Regions from separate parts of the Pseudomonas sp. GW821-FHT09E04 genome, predicted to be linked through region 2. Evidence: predicted binding sites of a transcription regulator. Region 2 holds the regulator's gene; the other holds the start of a gene.
The links. Region 2 encodes FliA, which starts transcription of late flagellar genes. Its sites were predicted from a motif close to CTAAAGTTTNNNNNNNNNNNGCCGNTAA; they were not measured.
Positions count from the first base shown of each region.

Region 1: the regulator FliA is predicted to act here: its motif matches at 4,757-4,784, upstream of AC07N4_RS17165 (methyl-accepting chemotaxis protein).

Region 1 covers NZ_JBWKOR010000004.1:451,551-461,135, forward strand. Annotated here, with positions in the region: gene AC07N4_RS17150 (PEP-utilizing enzyme) at 1-1,336, shown strand, start outside; gene AC07N4_RS17155 (gamma-glutamyl-gamma-aminobutyrate hydrolase family protein) at 1,333-1,929, shown strand; gene AC07N4_RS17160 (phosphocholine cytidylyltransferase family protein) at 1,949-2,662, shown strand; gene AC07N4_RS17165 (methyl-accepting chemotaxis protein) at 2,677-4,653, opposite strand; gene AC07N4_RS17170 (LysR substrate-binding domain-containing protein) at 4,835-5,755, opposite strand; gene AC07N4_RS17175 (NorM family multidrug efflux MATE transporter) at 5,913-7,310, shown strand; gene AC07N4_RS17180 (putative bifunctional diguanylate cyclase/phosphodiesterase) at 7,355-9,028, opposite strand; gene rep (DNA helicase Rep) at 9,293-9,585, shown strand, end outside.
Region 2 covers NZ_JBWKOR010000002.1:104,492-114,076, forward strand. Annotated here, with positions in the region: gene AC07N4_RS06755 (protein-glutamate methylesterase/protein-glutamine glutaminase) at 1-17, opposite strand, end outside; gene AC07N4_RS06760 (chemotaxis protein CheA) at 67-2,337, opposite strand; gene AC07N4_RS06765 (protein phosphatase CheZ) at 2,391-3,179, opposite strand; gene AC07N4_RS06770 (chemotaxis response regulator CheY) at 3,197-3,568, opposite strand; gene fliA (RNA polymerase sigma factor FliA) at 3,736-4,476, opposite strand; gene fleN (flagellar synthesis regulator FleN) at 4,473-5,303, opposite strand; gene flhF (flagellar biosynthesis GTPase FlhF) at 5,417-6,757, opposite strand; gene flhA (flagellar biosynthesis protein FlhA) at 6,769-8,898, opposite strand; gene AC07N4_RS06795 (hypothetical protein) at 9,029-9,585, opposite strand, start outside.

The DNA of each region.
Region 1 (9,585 bases), on a different contig from region 2:
AGATCTGGCCGGGCGGCTGGTCGACTACTACATCGATCGGTTGCTGGCTGAACCGACACTCCACGACAAGGTGGAGTTCGAGATCGTGTTCTCGTGCTACACCCTCGACCTGTCGCAACAACTGGAGCGCCTCGCCGATGCAGGCTTCCAGCCCCACGAGCTGGACGCGATCAGCACCAGCCTGCGCAAACTGACCAACCGTATCGTCCACCCCAAGGACGGTCTGTGGCGCAGCGATGCCAACAAACTCGATGTGCTCAATGCCCGCCGTGATGAGTTGCTGGCTTCCGATGCCGATCCGCTGGAGCGCATTTACTGGCTGCTGGAAGATGCGAAACGCTACGGCACCCTGCCCTTCGCCGGTCTGGCGCGCGCCGGCTTCGTCGCCGTGCAGATGCTCAGGTCGCTGGTGACCGTGGGTGTGTTTTCGCAGGCAGACTACGATGCGTTCATGGCCGGTGTTTCCACCGTCAGCGGGCAATTGGCACGCGACCGGGCGACGCTCGACAAGACGACTTTCCTGGCACGTTACGGGCATCTGCGACCGGGCACCTACGACATCCTTTCACCCCGCTACGATGAAGCGCCGGAACTCTATTTCGACTGGACTCAACGTCCGGCCGCTCCGGAACCGCTTCAACCGTTTTCGCTGACGCTGCCACAGATGCGCGAGATCGTGAAACTGCTCGAAGCCCATGGCTTGCAGCCCGATCCGGTCGGTTTGCTGGACTTCCTGCAAAACGGTATCGAACTGCGGGAACTGGCCAAGTTTCACTTCACCCGCAATCTCTCCGACGCGCTGGCGTTGATTGCGCAAGTCGGTGCCGAGCACGGCATCGGTCGCGAAGACCTGGCCTATTGCGATATCCGCGCCTTCACCGAACTGCACGTGGCGGCAGCGGATCCGAAAGAGGTGCTGCTGCGCAGCATCGAACAGGGCAAGGCGCGCTATGCCGAGACGCTCAAGGTCTCCCTGCCGCCGGTGATCACCCGACCGGAAGATGTCTGGAGTTTCGAGTGGCCGGAAACGGCGCCCAATTTCATCACCCAGAAACGCGTGACCGCGCCGGTGGTGCTGTGCGACGACCGGGACAAACTCGCCGGGGCGATCGTCTGCATTCCCAACGCGGATCCGGGGTTCGACTGGCTGTTCGCCTACCCGATTGCCGGATTGATCACAGCGTGGGGCGGTGCCAATTCGCACATGGCGATCCGTGCCGGCGAACTGGGCTTGCCGGCCGTCATTGGTGCGGGTGAAGTGCTTTACCGGCGCTGGTCGACCGCAGATTTCCTGCACCTGGATTGCCCGGGCCGCCGGGTGGAGATGATGACATGAAGGTTGTCGCCGTCAGTCAGCGAGTGGACAGTCATCCGGAACGCGGAGAAACCCGTGATGCGCTGGATCAGCGACTGATCGGTTTCCTTCTGGCAGCCGGTTTTGTCCCGGTGCCGGTGCCCAACGGTTTGCCGCTCGATCACTGGCTGGCGGCTGTCGCGCCACACGCCATTGTGCTGTCGGGGGGCAATGACATCGGTCAGTGCCCGGCCCGCGACCGTACAGAAAGCGAGCTGCTGGATCACGCGCGCGCGCGTCAGTTGCCAGTGCTGGGCATTTGTCGCGGCATGCAGATGCTGGCGCACTGGTCCGGCGGCGAGCTGAAACCGGTCACCGGTCATGTGCGAACCCGGCATCAGTTGTCCGGCCGGATCGTCGCCGAAGTGAACAGCTATCACGGCCTCGCTCTTGCCAGTTGCCCGCAGGGGTTTGAAGTCATGGCCCGTAGCGAAGACGGGGAAATCGAAGCCGTCCGCCACCTTCAGCTGCCGTGGGAAGGATGGATGTGGCACCCGGAACGTGAAGCGGACTTTGCCTTCCACGATCTTCAGCGAATCCGGCAGTTGTTCGGCGAACCCCACTCCTCTCAATAACCCACGGGATAGACGTGTTGTGAAAGCCATTATTCTGGCTGCCGGACGTGGCAGTCGCATGAAAAGCCTCACGGATGAGCGGCCCAAGTGCCTGGTCGAGTTGCGGGGCAAACCCCTGCTCGAATGGCAGTTGGAGTCCCTGCGCGCGGCCGGTATCAGTGAAATCGCCGTGGTCACCGGCTATAAGCGTGAGTTGCTGGCCGACCGTGGCCTGATCGAGTTTCACAACCCGCGCTGGGCGGACACCAACATGGTGTCGTCACTGGCCTGCGCCGAATCGTGGCTGCAGGGGCAGCCGTGCCTCGTGAGTTATTCCGATATTTTCTACAGCCCGGCGGCCGTTCAGTCGTTGATGGCCAACACGGCATCACTGGCGGTGACCTATGACCCCAACTGGCTGGAACTGTGGACGCAACGTTTCGGTGATCCGCTGCTGGATGCCGAAACGTTCCGCCTGACCGACGCCGGTACGCTGGCAGAAATCGGCAACAAGCCGCAATCGGTGGACGAAGTTCAGGGCCAATACATGGGACTGCTGCGCTTCACCCCCGAGGGCTGGGCAGAGGTCGTTCGGCTACGAGCCGAACTGACCCCGGAACAACGCGACAAGATGCACATGACCAACACGCTGCAGCGCGTCATCGATGCTGGCCAGGTTCCCGTCGAAGCCGTTGCTTACACGGGAGAATGGGGAGAGGTCGACTCCAGCGAAGACCTCTGCGCGTACCAGTAAGCGGATACGCCCTCTCAGCGGAAGCGGTCGACCTCTTGGCGCAGGTCGGCCGCCAGGCTTTCCAGCTCCTTCGCCGTAATGGCCAGGTTCGACACCACTTCGCGCTGCTCGCTGTTGGCCATCGCGATGCTCTGCAGATTGCTGCTCAACAACGTCGCGGTGCTGCTCTGCTCCTGCGTCGCGGTGGTGATCGCCGCGAACTGCTGACCCGCCGAACGACTCTGCTCATCGATCCGCGCCAGCGCCGACGCGACGTTGGCATTGCGCGACAGGCCTTCCTGCATCAGCACGTTGCCCTGCTCCATGGTGCTGATGGCGTTGCCGGTTTCCTGCTGGATGCTGTGGATCATCCCGGAGATTTCGTCAGTCGCCTGACGGGTACGCGACGCCAGATTGCGCACCTCGTCAGCCACCACAGCAAAACCGCGACCCTGTTCACCGGCACGGGCCGCTTCAATCGCAGCGTTGAGTGCCAGCAGGTTGGTCTGTTCGGCAATCGAGGTGATCACGCTGACGATGCCGCCGATTTCCTGGGAGCGCTGACCGAGCGTGTTGATTACAGTCGCGGTGGTGTTCAGCGCGCCGGCAATCTGCTCCAGCGAGGACGACGCTTCTTCCATCGAGCTGCGACCGATCTGGGTCTGCTGGGCATTTTCCTGGGCCAGACGCTGGGTGTTGCCCATGTTGTCGGCAATGTTCAGCGAGGTGGCGGAGAACTCTTCAACCGCACCCGCCATGCTGGTGATCTCGCCGGACTGCTGCTCCATGCCTTCATACGCGCCGCCGGACAAACCGGACAGCGCCTGCGCACGGCTGTTGACCTCTTCCGAAGCGCGGCGGATGTGCTCGACCATGGTCGACAGCGCCTGGCTCATCTGGTTGAAGGCACGGGCCAACTGACCGATTTCATCGTTGCTCGACACGTTCAGGCGCACGCTCAGATCGCCGGCACCCAGGGCTTCCGCCTGACGCACCAGATCACCCAGCGGTTGCAGTTTGCTGCGCAGCAGCCACACCGCCGAACCGACCGCAATCAGCATCGCCAGCAGGCTGCCGATGGCCAACTGGATGCCAACGCTCCAGGTCACTTCGCGGATTTCGGATTTCGGCATGCTCGCCACCACAGACCATGGTCCACCCTCGAACGGTACGGCGATGCTGTAGAAGTCTTCGGACTTGTCGCTCCAGAACCGGCCCTTGCCCGGCGTCTTCGCCAGACCGTTGACCACCGGCACCGCTTGATCCGGCGCCTGCACGCCCGCTGGCGCAACCAGCCATTTATTCTGTTCGTCCAGCAGCGCCAGGGAGCCGCTCTGGCCGATGCGGAAACGCTTGAGGTTATCGAACTGGGCGTTTTGCGCGTCGGTGTAATCGAAGCCGACGAACAACACCGCGATCACCTTGCCGCTGCTGTCACGCACCGGGGTGTACTGAGTCATGTAGGAGCGATCAAACAGCAGCGCACGGCCGACGTAGCCCTGCCCCGCCATCAACTTCGCATAAGCCGGGTGAGCGTGATCGAGCAAGGTGCCGATGGCACGGGTGCCATCCTGTTTGGTCAGCGAGGTGCTGACCCGCACGAAGTCTTCGCCGCTGCGCACGAACAGCGTGGCAACGCCCGCCGTCATCTGCTTGAACTCGTCGACTTCCTTGAAGTTGTTGTTCAACACTTCGCTGCCCAGGTGCAGGCCCGGGGTCTGGGTGCCCGCCACACTGACCGGCTCGCTCGGGTGAATGCTCAGGCCCGCGCTGAAGCGCTTCTCGAACAACCCGCTCAGGCGCTGGGTGCTTTCACGCAGCGTGCCGTGGAAGGTGCTCAACTGGTCGGCGAGCAGACGTGCCTCGCTGGCCAGGTGTTCTTCACGTGTGGCGAGGTTGGCGGTGTCCAGCGAACGCAGGGCGAACACCGTACTGCCACTGATGACAACCGCCAGTATCACGGCGAGCGCGAGGCCCAGCTGCGAGGCGATCCGGGCGCGAGGTTGAGACATGGACAGCTCCTGGCCGAGTCTGCGGATCCTCCCTGATCGCGGCTCGGAAAATTCTAATAATGGGGGTGAAGCCTGGAACCGGCACGACGGTCCCACTTGCACGTATTCGGCGGTAAAGCCGAATACTTGAGTGCACAGCGGGGTTATGGCCGAAGGCCGGCATTGTGGCGGCTCGAACGTTTCAGCTCAAGCGCGTGACCGGCGGCAACACCATGGCGTGGACTTCGCCTTGCAGGAAGTCGCTGAGCCGGCGCAAACGTTCACCTCCCGGACGGGTCTTTGGCCATACCAAGTAATAATTAAGCCCGCTGGCAACTGCCGTCGGCCACGGCAGACTCAAACGCCCTTGCGCGACATCTTCGGCCACCATCAGCAAATCGCCCATCGACACGCCATAACCCCGGGCCGCCGCGATCATCCCCAGTTCCAGGGTATCGAACACCTGCCCACCCTTGAGCGATACCTGATCCGACAGTCCCATGTGCTCCAGCCAACTGCGCCAGTCGCGGCGATCCGGCGTCGGGTGCAGCAATTCAGCGCTGGCCAGTCGCGCCACATCCCAGGGCTGGTCGTGCAAAAGACTCGGGGCGCCGACCGGAATCAGCTCTTCCGGGAACAGCAGGCTGGCCTCCCAGTCCGGCGGAAAATGCCCATCGCTCAGCAGCACCGCGCAATCGAAGGGTTCGTTGTTGAAGTCCACCGAATCCACGTCCATCCAGGCACTGGTCAGTTGCACTTCATTGCCCGGCTGCAAATGGCGAAAGCGACTGAGCCGCGCCAGCAACCAGCGCATGGTCAGGGTCGACGGGGCCTTCATGCGCAGGATGTCATCTTCGGCGCGCAAGGTATTGCAGGCTCGCTCCAGCGCGGCGAACCCCTCGCGGATGCCCGGCAGCAGCAAGCGCGCCGATTCGGTCAGTTGCAAATTGCGTCCGCTGCGATGGAACAGCCGACAGGCGAAGTGCTCTTCGAGCGTGCGGATATGCCGGCTGACCGCACTTTGAGTGATCGACAGTTCTTCGGCGGCCCGGGTGAACGAACTATGGCGTGCCGCCGCTTCGAATGCGCGCAGGGCATACAAGGGTGGAAGGCGACGGGACATGTACAGCGCTCCAATGGCGGGATTGCGCCAACTTAGCAGAATTGCTCCTGGATGAGTTTTAATCATGCCACCCATCCTTTTTATCCCTTTGTGCAAGCCGCGCCAAACCCTGAGAATCGACGGTCTCTTGCTCCCTCTTTATACGGATGTGAACACCATGCAGCGTCCTGTGCGTACCGAACTCTGGGCCATCCTGCGGCTGGCGGGGCCGTTGATTGCCTCGCAGTTGGCACACATGCTGATGGTGCTGACCGACACCCTGATGATGGCCCGCCTCAGCCCCGAAGCGCTGGCCGGTGGCGGTCTGGGCGCCGCGAGCTATTCGTTCGTGTCGATCTTCTGCATCGGTGTGATCGCGGCGGTCGGCACCCTGGTCGCGATCCGTCAGGGTGCCGGCGATATTATCGGCGCCGCCAAGCTGACCCAGGCCGGGTTGTGGCTGGCGTGGCTGATGGCGCTCGGTGCCGGGCTGCTGCTGTGGAACCTGAAACCGGTGCTGTTGCTGTTCGGCCAGACCGAGACCAACGTCAACGCGGCCGGGCAGTTTCTGATCGCGCTGCCGTTTGCCCTGCCCGGCTACCTGAGCTTCATGGCCCTGCGCGGCTTCACCAGCGCCATCGGCCGGGCGACACCGGTGATGGTCATCAGCCTCGCCGGCACCGTGGCCAACTTCCTGCTCAATTACGCGCTGATCACCGGCATGTTCGGCCTGCCAAAGCTGGGGCTGACCGGTATCGGACTGGTCACGGCGATTGTCGCCAACTGCATGGCACTGGCGCTGGCGTGGCATATCCGTCGGCATCCGGCCTATGACGCTTACCCGCTGCGCGAGGGCCTGTCGCGGCCAAACCGGCAGTACCTGAAAGAACTCTGGCGCCTGGGTCTGCCGATCGGAGGCACCTACGCGGTGGAGGTCGGGTTGTTCGCTTTCGCGGCGCTGTGCATGGGCACCATGGGCAGTACGCAACTGGCGGCGCATCAGATCGCTCTGCAAATCGTCTCGGTGGCGTTCATGGTGCCGGCGGGGATGTCGTATGCGATCACCATGCGCGTCGGCCAGCATTACGGCGCCGGGCAATTGAACGATGCGCGGATGTCCGGGCGGGTCGGCATCGTCTTCGGTGCAGTGGTGATGCTGGGGTTTGCGATGGTGTTCTGGTTGCTGCCGAATCAGCTGGTCGGTTTGTTCCTCGACCATAACGACCCGGCCTTTGCCGAGGTGATTCGTCTGGCCGTGAGCCTGCTGGCGGTGGCGGCGTGGTTCGAGCTGTTCGACGGCACGCAGACCATTGCCATGGGCTGTATTCGTGGGCTGAAGGATGCCAAAACCACGTTTCTGGTCGGACTCGGTTGCTACTGGCTGATCGGCGCGCCGGCGGCGTGGCTGATGGCGTTCCATCTACATTGGGGGCCAACTGGCGTCTGGTGGGGACTGGCGCTGGGGCTGGCGTGCGCGGCGATCAGCCTGACGCTGGCGTTCGAATGGAAGATGAAGCGGATGATTCGTCTGGAGCCCGCACCCTCGAAGCCGTTCGCCGTCGCCCAGCCTGAATAGGTGTTTCCCTGTGGGAGCAGGCTTGCTCCCACAGGGTTCTGTGGTTAAACCACGATTTCCAGCGGCGGCTGCTGACTCGCATCGAAGGTCAGGTATTCAACCAGCTCCGCCAACGGCAACGGCTTGCTGATCAGATACCCCTGCACCTGATCGCAGCCGAACCCGCGCAGCAATTCCATCTGCTCCGGGGTTTCCACCCCTTCGGCCACCACTTCCAGGTGCAGGTTGTGCGCGAGATTGATCATCGCGTGCACCAGTTTGCGGTTTTCTTCGCGCTGCTCCATGCCGCCGACGAAGCTCTTGTCGATCTTCAGCAAGGTGATCGGCAGGCTGTTGAGGTGCACGAACGACGAGAATCCGGTGCCAAAGTCATCCAGCGAGAAGCGCACGCCAAGGCGGCCAAGGGCGTCCATGGTCTGTTTGACCAAGTCGCTGCGGCGCATCACGGCGGTTTCGGTGAGTTCGAATTCCAGCCACTGCGCCTCGACACCGCGCTCGGCGATCAGACGACTGAGCGTCGGTAGCAACTGGCTGTCCTGGAACTGGCGGAACGACAGGTTGATCGCCATGTGCAGCGCCGGCAATCCGCGTTCGCGCAAGGCCTGCATGTCACGCAGAGCCCGGGAAATCACCCAGTAACCCAGCGGCACGATCAGACCGCTCTGCTCGGCCAGCGGCACGAATTCGCTCGGTGGCAGCAAGCCGCGCTCACTGTGACGCCAGCGCACCAGCGCTTCGAGGCCGACAATCTGGCCGTCCTGCATGTTCAGACGCGGCTGGTAATGCAGTTCCAGTTCGTCGCGGCGCAAGGCTCGGCGCAGCTCGCTTTCGAGGTCGGCCATGCTTCGCGCATTGCGGTTGATCCGCTCGTTGAAGATGTGAAAGGTGCAGCCTTGCGTGCTCTTCGCCTGTTGCATGGCGATGTGTGCGTGCCACATCAACGGATCGGCGCCGCCCTGGGCGCGGGCATGGGCGATACCGAGGCTGGAGCCGATCAGCAGGCTTTCGCCATCGACCCAGTAAGGTTCGGCCAAGGCTTCGGTGATGCGTTCGGCCATCCATTCAGCCCGTTGCGGGGCGCGGCGGGTGTCGATCAGCAAGGCGAATTCGTCGCTGCCCAGGCGCGCCAGTTGATCGCCGGCCTCCAGCTGGCTTTTCAGCCGTGCGACGACTTGCAGGATCAGGCGGTCGCCGGCCTGATGGCCGAGGGCGTCGTTGGCGTGACGAAAGTTGTCGAGATCGAGGTGCCCGAGGGCCAGGCCGCGACCGTCGTTTTCGGCCAGCCGAGCCGTGAGCAGAGTCTGGAAACCCTGACGGTTGGCGATGCCGGTCAAGGGATCCTGTTCGGCCAGGCGTTGCAGGGTGTTTTCCAGCACGCCGCGTTCGCGCACATGGCGCAGGCAACGGCGAAGCATGCCGGCATCGAGGGCATCGAACACCAGCCAGTCACTGACGCCATCGGGTGCGGTCGCCGGCTCGTGCTCCAGCAGCAACACCGTCGGCAGGTTGCACCGGCCGGGCGCCGGCTGCAAAGCAGGAACGGTCAACAACACCGCATGGCGGTTGTCTTCGAACAGACTGCTGACCGACTCCCAGTTCGGCGCGCTGATCAGCACCGCCGCACTCCCCAACGGAGCCAGACACTCGCGCAATAACGCTGTCCACGCTGGCTCTTCGGCCAGTAGCAGCAAACGCAAGGGTTCGACAGGCGTAGTCAAGCTGACTCCCTAGACTCTGCAATGATGTGGGCGGCGGGCATTATGCCGTTCTGCCAACCAATGACCAAATGACAACGGTTATCAAAACGTTATTTTGTGTCACGAATGAGAACATTAGCCGCAAAATCACCGCGCATCCTGCGTGAAAGTAACAAAACCGGCAAATTTGAATCGCGTGCTGCGTCACAAGTCGGAGAGAGCAGCACAAATCGCTGAGCCTGTTAAAATGCCGGCCCATTTCGTCAACGACTCCCGAATTTTCGTATGTCCCGACTCAATCCCCGGCAGCAAGAAGCCGTGAACTACGTCGGCGGCCCTCTATTGGTGCTCGCCGGTGCTGGCTCCGGCAAGACCAGCGTGATCACGCGCAAGATTGCGCACCTGATCCAGAACTGCGGCATCCGTGCCCAGTACATCGTCGCCATGACCTTCACCAACAAGGCCGCGCGCGAGATGAAGGAACGGGTCGGCACCCTGCTGCGTGCCGGCGAAGGTCGTGGCCTGACGGTCTGCACCTTCCACAACCTGGGCCTGAACATCATCCGCAAGGAACATGA
Region 2 (9,585 bases):
AGGACTTTGACTGCCATAAACACTCCATTAGGTGCAGCGGGACGTTGTCGCCCCGCCGCCCCGGATTCAAATACGCCGTGCGGCGTAACGCTTGAGCATGCTTGGAACATCGAGAATCAGCGCAATGCGGCCGTCACCGGTAATGGTGGCGCCGGACATGCCCGGGGTTCCCTGCAGCATTTTGCCCAATGGCTTGATGACCACTTCTTCCTGGCCGACCAGTTGATCGACGACGAAGCCGATCCGCTGAGTGCCCACCGAAAGGATCACCACATGGCCTTCACGCTGCTCTTCGTGAGCCGCGGAGCTGACCAGCCAGCGCTTGAGGTAGAACAATGGCAGCGCCTTGTCCCGCACGATCACCACTTCCTGGCCGTCCACCACGTTGGTGGTCGACAGGTCGAGGTGGAAGATTTCGTTGACGTTCACCAGCGGGAACGCGAACGCCTGGTTGCCGAGCATCACCATCAGGGTCGGCATGATCGCGAGCGTCAGCGGCACCTTGATGACGATTTTCGAGCCGGCGCCATTGGTCGAGTAGATGTTGATCGAACCGTTGAGCTGGGAAATCTTGGTCTTCACCACGTCCATGCCCACACCGCGGCCGGACACGTCGGAGATCTCGGTCTTGGTCGAGAAACCCGGGGCGAAGATCAGGTTGTAGCACTCGGTGTCGCTCAGGCGATCGGCGGCATCCTTGTCCATCACACCGCGTTTCACGGCGATGGCGCGCAGGACGTTCGGGTCCATGCCTTTGCCGTCATCGGAAATCGACAGCAGGATATGGTCGCCTTCCTGCTCGGCCGCCAGGATCACCTTGCCGCCACGGGCCTTGCCCGAGGCTTCGCGCTCTTCCGGCGACTCGATACCGTGGTCGACCGCGTTGCGCACCAAGTGGACCAGCGGGTCGGCCAGAGCCTCGACGAGGTTCTTGTCGAGGTCGGTCTCTTCGCCCACCAGTTCCAGGTTGATCTCTTTCTTGAGCTGACGCGCCAGATCGCGAACCAGACGCGGGAAACGGCCGAAGACTTTCTTGATCGGCTGCATCCGGGTCTTCATTACCGCAGTCTGCAAGTCGGCGGTAACCACGTCGAGGTTCGACACGGCCTTCTGCATCGATTCGTCGCCGCTGTTCAGGCCCAGGCGCACCAGACGGTTACGCACCAGTACCAGCTCGCCGACCATGTTCATGATTTCGTCGAGACGTGCGGTGTCCACACGCACGGTGGTTTCGGCTTCGCTCGCCGGCTTTTCCGGTGGCGGAGTCGCCGGCGCACGGGCCGGAGCCGGTGCAGCAGCGGCGGCTGGCTTGGCCGGTTCGGCTTTAGGCTCAGGCGCTTTTGCAGCAGGTTTTGCCGCAGCGGCCGGGGCCTTGGCGGCAGGCGCTGCAACAGCAGAAGCATTGCCGGCCGTCACGACGGCACCGGTGGCGACGTCAGTGAACTTGCCTTTGCCATGCAGATCGTCGAGCAGCGATTCGAACTCGTGGTCGCTGATCAGATCGCTACCGGCCGCAGCCGCTGCCGGAGCAGCAGATGCAGGCACCGACGCAATCGCCGATTCCAGCGCATCGACGGCAAAGTTGCCCTTGCCGTGCAGCTGATCGAGCAAGGCTTCGAATTCGTCGTCGGTGATGTCGGAGCTGTCGCCCGCCGCCGGAGCAGCCGGTGCAGCGGCTGTTGGTGCCACGGCGTCGGCCGCGAACTGGCCCTTGCCGTGCAACTGGTCAAGCAGCGACTCGAATTCGGCGTCGGTGATTTCATCGCTGGCTGCTTCATCGGAAGCAGGCGCAGCGGCAGCCGCCGGGGCTTCAGCTTCGGCCTTGACGGCGTTCAGCGAGTCCAGCAACTGTTCAAATTCGTTATCGGTGATATCGCCCGAATCGCCTTCGACGACCAGTTCTTCGATCATCTCGGCAACAGGCGAAGCCGGGGCTTCATCCGCCGATTGCGGTTCAGCCAGACGCGCCAGGGCGGCCAGCAGTTCCGGCGTTGCGGCAGTAATCGGACTGCGATCGCGGACTTCGCTGAACATGCTGTTCACCGCGTCCAGCGCTTCGAGCACCACGTCCATCAGTTCTGCATCTACGCGACGCTCACCCTTGCGCAGGATGTCGAACACGTTTTCGGCGATGTGACAGCACTCCACCAGCTCATTGAGCTGAAGGAAGCCGGCGCCCCCTTTTACAGTGTGGAAACCGCGAAAAATTGCGTTGAGCAGATCTGCGTCATCCGGACGGCTTTCCAGCTCGACCAGTTGTTCGGACAGTTGCTCAAGAATCTCGCCGGCCTCAACCAGGAAATCCTGAAGGATCTCTTCATCGGCGCCGAAGCTCATTAGGGGGTGCTCCTACAGGTCTAAAAACCCAAAAAACCTATAATTCCAAAACTCTAGAATCCAAGGCTGGATAACAAATCGTCCACATCGTCCTGACCGGACACAACGTCTTCTCGTTTATCGGCATGAATCTGCGGACCTTCACCCTGCGAGAGATGTTTTTGTGGATCTTTTTCAGCGAGCATCGCCGCACGGTCATGTTCGATGCCCGCAAAGCGGTCCACCTGACTGGCCATGAGCACGAGTTTGAGCAGATTGCTTTCGACTTCGGTGACCAATTGGGTCACGCGCTTGATCACCTGACCTGTGAGGTCCTGGTAATCCTGGGCCAGCAGAATGTCGTTGAGGTTGCTCGACACCGCGCGGTTGTCCGCGCTGCTGCGTGCCAGAAAACCGTCGACCCGACGCGCCAGCTCGCGGAACTCTTCAGCCCCGACTTCACGGCGCATGAAACGTCCCCAGTCGGCACTCAACGCCTGGGCTTCGTCAGCCAGGCCATTGACCACCGGCGTGGCGCTTTCCACCAGGTCCATGGTGCGGTTGGCCGCCGCTTCGGTCAGCTTGACCACATAGCCCAGACGCTCGGTCGCATCAGTGATCTGCGACACTTCCTCGGCCTGCGGCATATGCGGGTCGATCTGGAAGTTGACGATTGCACTGTGCAGTTCGCGCGTGAGCTTGCCCACTTCCTGGTACAGGCCACGGTCACGGGTCTGATTGAGCTCATGGATCAGTTGCACAGCGTCGCCGAACCTGCCTTTTTCAAGGCTTTCGACCAGTTCGACCGCGTGTTTTTTCAGAGTCGACTCGAAGTCGCCCTGTGAAGATTCGTTATGCTCCATAGCTCCCCCGCGCGTCATCAGCCGATGCGTTCGAAAATCTTCTCGATTTTTTCTTTCAGCGCCTGAGCCGTGAAAGGTTTGACCACGTAGCCGTTAACGCCGGCCTGGGCCGCTTCGATGATCTGCTCGCGCTTGGCTTCAGCGGTCACCATCAGCACTGGCAGGTGCTTGAGTTTTTCATCGGCGCGCACGTGACGCAGCAGGTCGATACCGGTCATGCCAGGCATGTTCCAGTCGGTCACCAGAAAGTCGATGCTGCCGCTGTTGAGCACCGGAATGGCAGTGGTGCCATCGTCGGCTTCAACGGTGTTGGTGAACCCAAGGTCACGCAACAGGTTCTTGATGATCCGCCGCATCGTTGAGAAGTCATCAACGATGAGGATTTTCATGTCTTTGTTCAATTCGACCTCCAAGCAGTCTTAAACGCGCCCAGCACCTGGACGCGCCATTTCAATCAATCCGGCAAAGCACTCGATGACTGTCTGGAGCACAACAGAGCAAGACCGGTGCCGTTCACCACCGCACCAGCCTCGTTCGCAGCGTCCCCACACTGCCTTCAGCGCGCTCGCCACTCCCCCAAACGCCCCCGCAAGCGGGCCGCGCACTGGCTGTGTAACTGGCTGACCCGCGATTCACTGACGCCAAGGACTTCACCGATTTCCTTGAGGTTCAGCTCTTCGTCGTAGTACAGCGCCAACACCAGTCGCTCACGCTCCGGCAAATTGGCAATCGCGTCCGCCAACGCAGCCTGGAAGCGCTCATCTTCCAGATCGCGCGACGGCTCAAGATGAGCACTTGCGCCATCCTCGTGCAGCCCTTCGTGTTCGCCGTCCTGCAACAGGTCGTCGAAACTGAACAGTCGGCTGCCCAGGGTGTCGTTCAAAATCCCGTAGTAATCGTCGAGACTCAATTGGAGTTCGGCCGCAACCTCGTGATCTTTAGCGTCACGGCCGGTTTTAGCTTCAATCGAGCGAATCGCGTCGCTGACCATACGGGTGTTGCGGTGAACCGAGCGCGGTGCCCAGTCCCCCTTGCGTACTTCATCGAGCATGGCGCCGCGGATCCGGATGCCCGCGTACGTTTCGAAACTGGCGCCTTTGCTGGCGTCGTATTTGGTCGAGACTTCGAGCAGGCCGATCATTCCGGCCTGGATCAGGTCTTCGACCTGCACACTGGCCGGCAATCGCGCCAGCAAGTGGTAAGCAATGCGTTTGACCAGTGGCGCGTAACGCTCGATCAGCTCGTACTGCGCGTCACGTGCCGACTTCTTGTAGAAATTCATACCGCTGGCGGTCATAGCACAGGTCCTGCCGTTTGCTGCACGAGGCGCTCGACGAAAAATTCGAGGTGGCCGCGCGGATTGGCGGGCAGCGGCCAGGTGTCGACCTTTTGCGCGATCGCCTTGAACGCCAGTGCGCACTTGGAACGCGGGAAGGCTTCATAGACCGCACGCTGCTTCTGCACCGCCTTGCGCACGCTTTCGTCGTAAGGCACCGCACCGACGTATTGTAGGGCGACGTCGAGGAAGCGATCCGTGACCTTGGTCAACTTGGCGAACAGATTGCGACCTTCCTGCGGGCTCTGGGCCATGTTGGCCAGGACGCGGAAGCGGTTCATGCCGTAATCGCGGTTGAGCAGTTTGATCAGCGCGTAGGCGTCGGTGATCGAGGTCGGCTCGTCGCAGACCACCAGCAACACTTCTTGCGCCGCGCGAACGAAACTGACTACCGAGTCACCAATACCCGCAGCGGTGTCGATCACCAGTACGTCGAGATTGTCGCCGATGTCGCTGAACGCCTGAATCAGACCGGCATGCTGGGCCGGGCTCAGGTGAACCATGCTCTGCGTGCCGGAAGCGGCCGGCACGATGCGGATCCCGCCGGGGCCTTGCAACAGCACGTCGCGCAGCTCGCAGCGGCCCTCGATCACATCGGCCAGGGTACGTTTGGGCGTGAGGCCCAGCAGAACGTCGACGTTCGCCAGACCCAGGTCGGCGTCCAGCAGCATGACCCGACGGCCAAGCTCTGCCAGCGCCAGGGACAAGTTCACTGACACGTTAGTCTTGCCGACGCCACCTTTGCCGCCGGTCACCGCGATCACCTGTACGGGATGCATGCTGCCCATGTTATTTCTTTACCTTGTCTTGCATAGACGGAGGCCACATTACTGGCTGCGCGTTCACAACCGGAACAATGCATGGCAGACCATCGATGTAGGTACAAAAACTGTTCATTACCTCAGCCAACCTGCTTGGTGGGACTGTGGTAGATATCAGCGAACATGTCAGCCATGGCTTCTTCGCTGGGTTCTTCCTGCATTTGCACACTGACGGCGCGGCTGACCAATTGATGACGGCGCGGCAGATGCAGATCATCCGGAATCCGTGGGCCGTCGGTCAGGTAGGCGACCGGCAGTTCATGACTGATCGCCAGGCTCAGCACTTCGCCAAGGCTGGCCGTCTCATCCAGTTTAGTCAGGATGCACCCGGCGAGCCCGCAACGCTTGTAACTGTGATAAGCGGCGGTTAGAACCTGTTTCTGGCTGGTGGTTGCCAGTACCAGATAATTTTTCGACCGAATGCCACGACCGGCCAGGCTTTCCAGCTGCATGCGCAGTGCCGGATCGCTGGCCTGCAGGCCGGCGGTATCGATCAGCACCACGCGTTTGCGCAGCAGTGGATCCAGCGCCTGCACCAGGGACTGGCCCGGGTCGACGTGGGTCACCGACACATTGAGGATCCGGCCCAGGGTTTTCAACTGTTCCTGAGCACCGATGCGGAAGCTGTCCATGCTCACCAGCGCAATGTTCTGCGCGCCGTACTTGAGCACGTAACGGGCGGCCAGTTTGGCCAGGGTGGTGGTCTTGCCCATGCCGGCAGGACCGACCATGGCAATGATCCCGCCCTCTTCCAGCGGCTCGACTTCCGGGGTGGCGATCATCCGCGCCAGGTGCGCCAGCAACATGCGCCAGGCCTGACGAGGTTCTTCGATATCGCTGGTCAGCGCCAGCAGGTCGCGGGACAACGGGCCGGACAAGCCGATGCGTTGCAGACGACGATAAAGGTTCGCCTGAGCCGGACGGCTGCCTTGCAGCTGATTCCAGGCCAGAGTGCCGAGCTGCACTTCCATCAGCTCGCGCAGGCTGTTGAGTTCGAAACGCATCGAATCCAGCGCACGCGGATCAACGCCAGCGGCAGCCGGCGCAGGTGCCGGAGCTGGACGCGCCGGAGCAGCGTAAGTCGGTTCTGTCAGAGGCTCGGCAGCCGTCAGCGGCAGGCCGGCGGTCAATGGCAGACCGGAGAACAACTGGCGATTGGTGTTGCCGTCGGCTTCACCACGCATGCTCAGTTCGGCCTGGGCGGTGACGATGCGCGACTGGGTCTTGCGCAGCTCATCTTCGAGTTCCATGTTCGGAACCCGTGGCGCCAGCGCCGACAATTTGTAATCCAGCGCCGCCGTCAGCTCGACGCCGCCGGCAATGCGGCGGTTGCCAATGATGGCGGCATCAGCGCCCAGCTCATCACGAACCAGCTTCATGGCCTGACGCATATCGGCGGCGAAAAAACGCTTAACTTGCATAAACCACTACCTCAGCCGTTGGGCCCTACTGTCGCAACGATGGTCACTTGCTTGTTGTCCGGAATTTCCTGGTAGGCCAGCACATGCAGTCCAGGGACTGCCAGGCGGCCAAAGCGCGAGAGCATCGCGCGAACCGGGCCTGCTACCAACAGGATCACCGGCTGACCTTGCATTTCCTGACGCTGCGCCGCTTCGATGAGCGAACGCTGCAGCTTCTCGGCCATGCTTGGCTCCAGCAGAACGCCCTCTTCCGAGCCTTGTCCTGCCTTCTGCAGACTATTGAGCAATATTTGTTCCAACCTTGGCTCCAGCGTGATAACTGGCAGCTCCGACTCAGTCCCTACAATGCTTTGGACGATGGCGCGAGAAACGCCGACCCGCACAGCGGCCACCAAAGCGGCGGTATCTTGACTCTTGGCGGCATTGTTGGCGATGGCTTCGGCAATGCTGCGGATGTCGCGCACCGGCACGTGTTCGGCCAGCAGTGCTTGCAGCACCTTGAGCAGTTGCGACAGCGACACCACACCCGGCACCAGCTCTTCCGCCAGTTTTGGCGAGCTCTTGGCCAGCAATTGCATGAGTTGCTGCACTTCTTCGTGGCCGATCAGCTCACTGGAGTGCTTGTACAGAATCTGGTTCAAGTGCGTGGCGACCACGGTACTGGCATCCACTACGGTGTAACCGAGCGATTGTGCCTGGGCGCGCTGGCTGACTTCGATCCACACCGCCTCCAGCCCGAAAGCCGGATCTTTGGCGGTAATGCCGTTGAGCGTGCCGTAGACCTGCCCCGGGTTGATCGCCAGTTCGCGATCCGGGTAGATCTCGGCTTCGGCCAGGATCACGCCCATCAGGGTCAGGCGATAGGCACTCGGCGCCAGGTCGAGGTTGTCGCGGATGTGCACGGTCGGCATCAGGAAGCCCAGATCCTGCGAGAGCTTCTTGCGCACGCCCTTGATCCGCGCCAGCAATTGCCCGCCCTGGTTGCGGTCCACCAGCGGAATCAGGCGATAACCGACTTCCAGGCCGATCATGTCGATTGGCGTCACGTCGTCCCAGCCCAGCTCCTTGGTTTCCATGGCGCGGGCCGGCGAAGGCAGCAGCTCCTGCTGACGCTGAACCTCTTGCAGCGCCTGCACCTTGGCGACGTTCTGCTTTTTCCAGAACAGGTACGCGCCACCAGCCGCCAGGGCCGCCATGCTCAGGAAGGAGAAGTGCGGCATGCCCGGCACCAGGCCCATGACCGCCATCAGACCGGCCGCCACCGCCAGCGCTTTCGGCGAGGCGAACATCTGGCGATTGATCTGCTTGCCCATGTCTTCCGAACCGGAAGCACGGGTCACCATGATTGCTGCCGCTGTAGATAACAACAGTGATGGCAATTGCGCCACTAAACCGTCACCGATGGTCAGCAGGGCGTAAACCTTGCCGGCGTCGGCGAAGGTCATGTTGTGCTGGAAGATACCGACGGCCATGCCGCCGATCAGGTTGATGAACAGAATCAGCAGGCCGGCGATGGCGTCACCGCGAACGAACTTGCTGGCACCGTCCATCGAACCGTAGAACTCAGCCTCTTGGGCGACTTCGGAACGACGGGCCTTGGCCTGGTTCTGGTCGATCAGACCGGCGTTGAGGTCGGCGTCGATTGCCATTTGTTTGCCGGGCATCGCGTCGAGGGTGAAACGCGCGCTCACCTCGGAAATCCGCCCGGCACCCTTGGTGACCACGACGAAGTTGATGATCATCAAGATCGCGAAGACCACGATACCGACCACGTAGTTGCCGCCGATCACCACCTCACCGAAGGCCTGGATCACCTTACCGGCAGCGGCGTGGCCGTCCTGACCGTGGAGCATCACCACCCGCGTCGACGCCACGTTCAGCGCCAGCCGCAACAGCGTCGCCACCAGCAGGATCGTCGGGAACACCGCGAAATCCAGCGGCCGCAACGCGTACACGCAGACCAGCAGCACGACGATCGACAGGGCAATGTTGAAGGTGAAGAAGACGTCGAGCAGGAACGGCGGCACCGGCAACATCATCATCGCCAGCATGACCAGCAGCAACAGCGGCACACCCAGATTGCCCCGACTGAGATCGGCAATGTTCGAGCGAGCACTGTTGATTAACTGAGAGCGATCCACCGGTTTTCCCCGTTCCTTTAAAGCAAACTTTTGACGCCCAGAGCGGGCGCACGGCGGCTACTGCAAGAAGCCTTCCAACTTTTGCGGGAACGGGGAATAGAGCGATTTGAACAGTTTTATGGCGCGCACTTTACGACTTGGTGGCCGCAAGGATCTGTTGTGGAGGGATATCCCCAAATTGCAGTCCTGTGGGGTTTATATACAAGGTGCCTTCACGCATCTGCGTATCGCCGACCGGAACCATATCCTCCCCCATATACCCCAAAGTCCCACGCTCGAAAGGCGCGTCTTGCGCCGGGTCATCATGAGCCTCGAAAAGCGTGAAGGCCCATTCGAACAGCATTAGAGGAAGGTCTTTGATTGTGATTGGAGGTGATGTGGACTGCCCCTCCAGCGGAGGGAATTTATATTTGCGGCCCGCAGTGATGACCAAAGGGTTTTGCATCAGGCCGAACCGAGGTTTGGCGACATACATTTGAAACGGCCACGAGGTAAACCAGTCCGCATCGTAATACAAGGGATCGCTGATCAAACCGAACAACGCCGCGGCAGAATCGATTGACCTTGTGACATCAGCGTACGTCCCAAACACCCCTAGCCCGGTCATCGGAACCCTGATCCTGTTGAGCCCGGAGTCGAAATACGCGGGGATCAATTCATTGGCCGCTTCCTTGAAGTAAGTAAAAT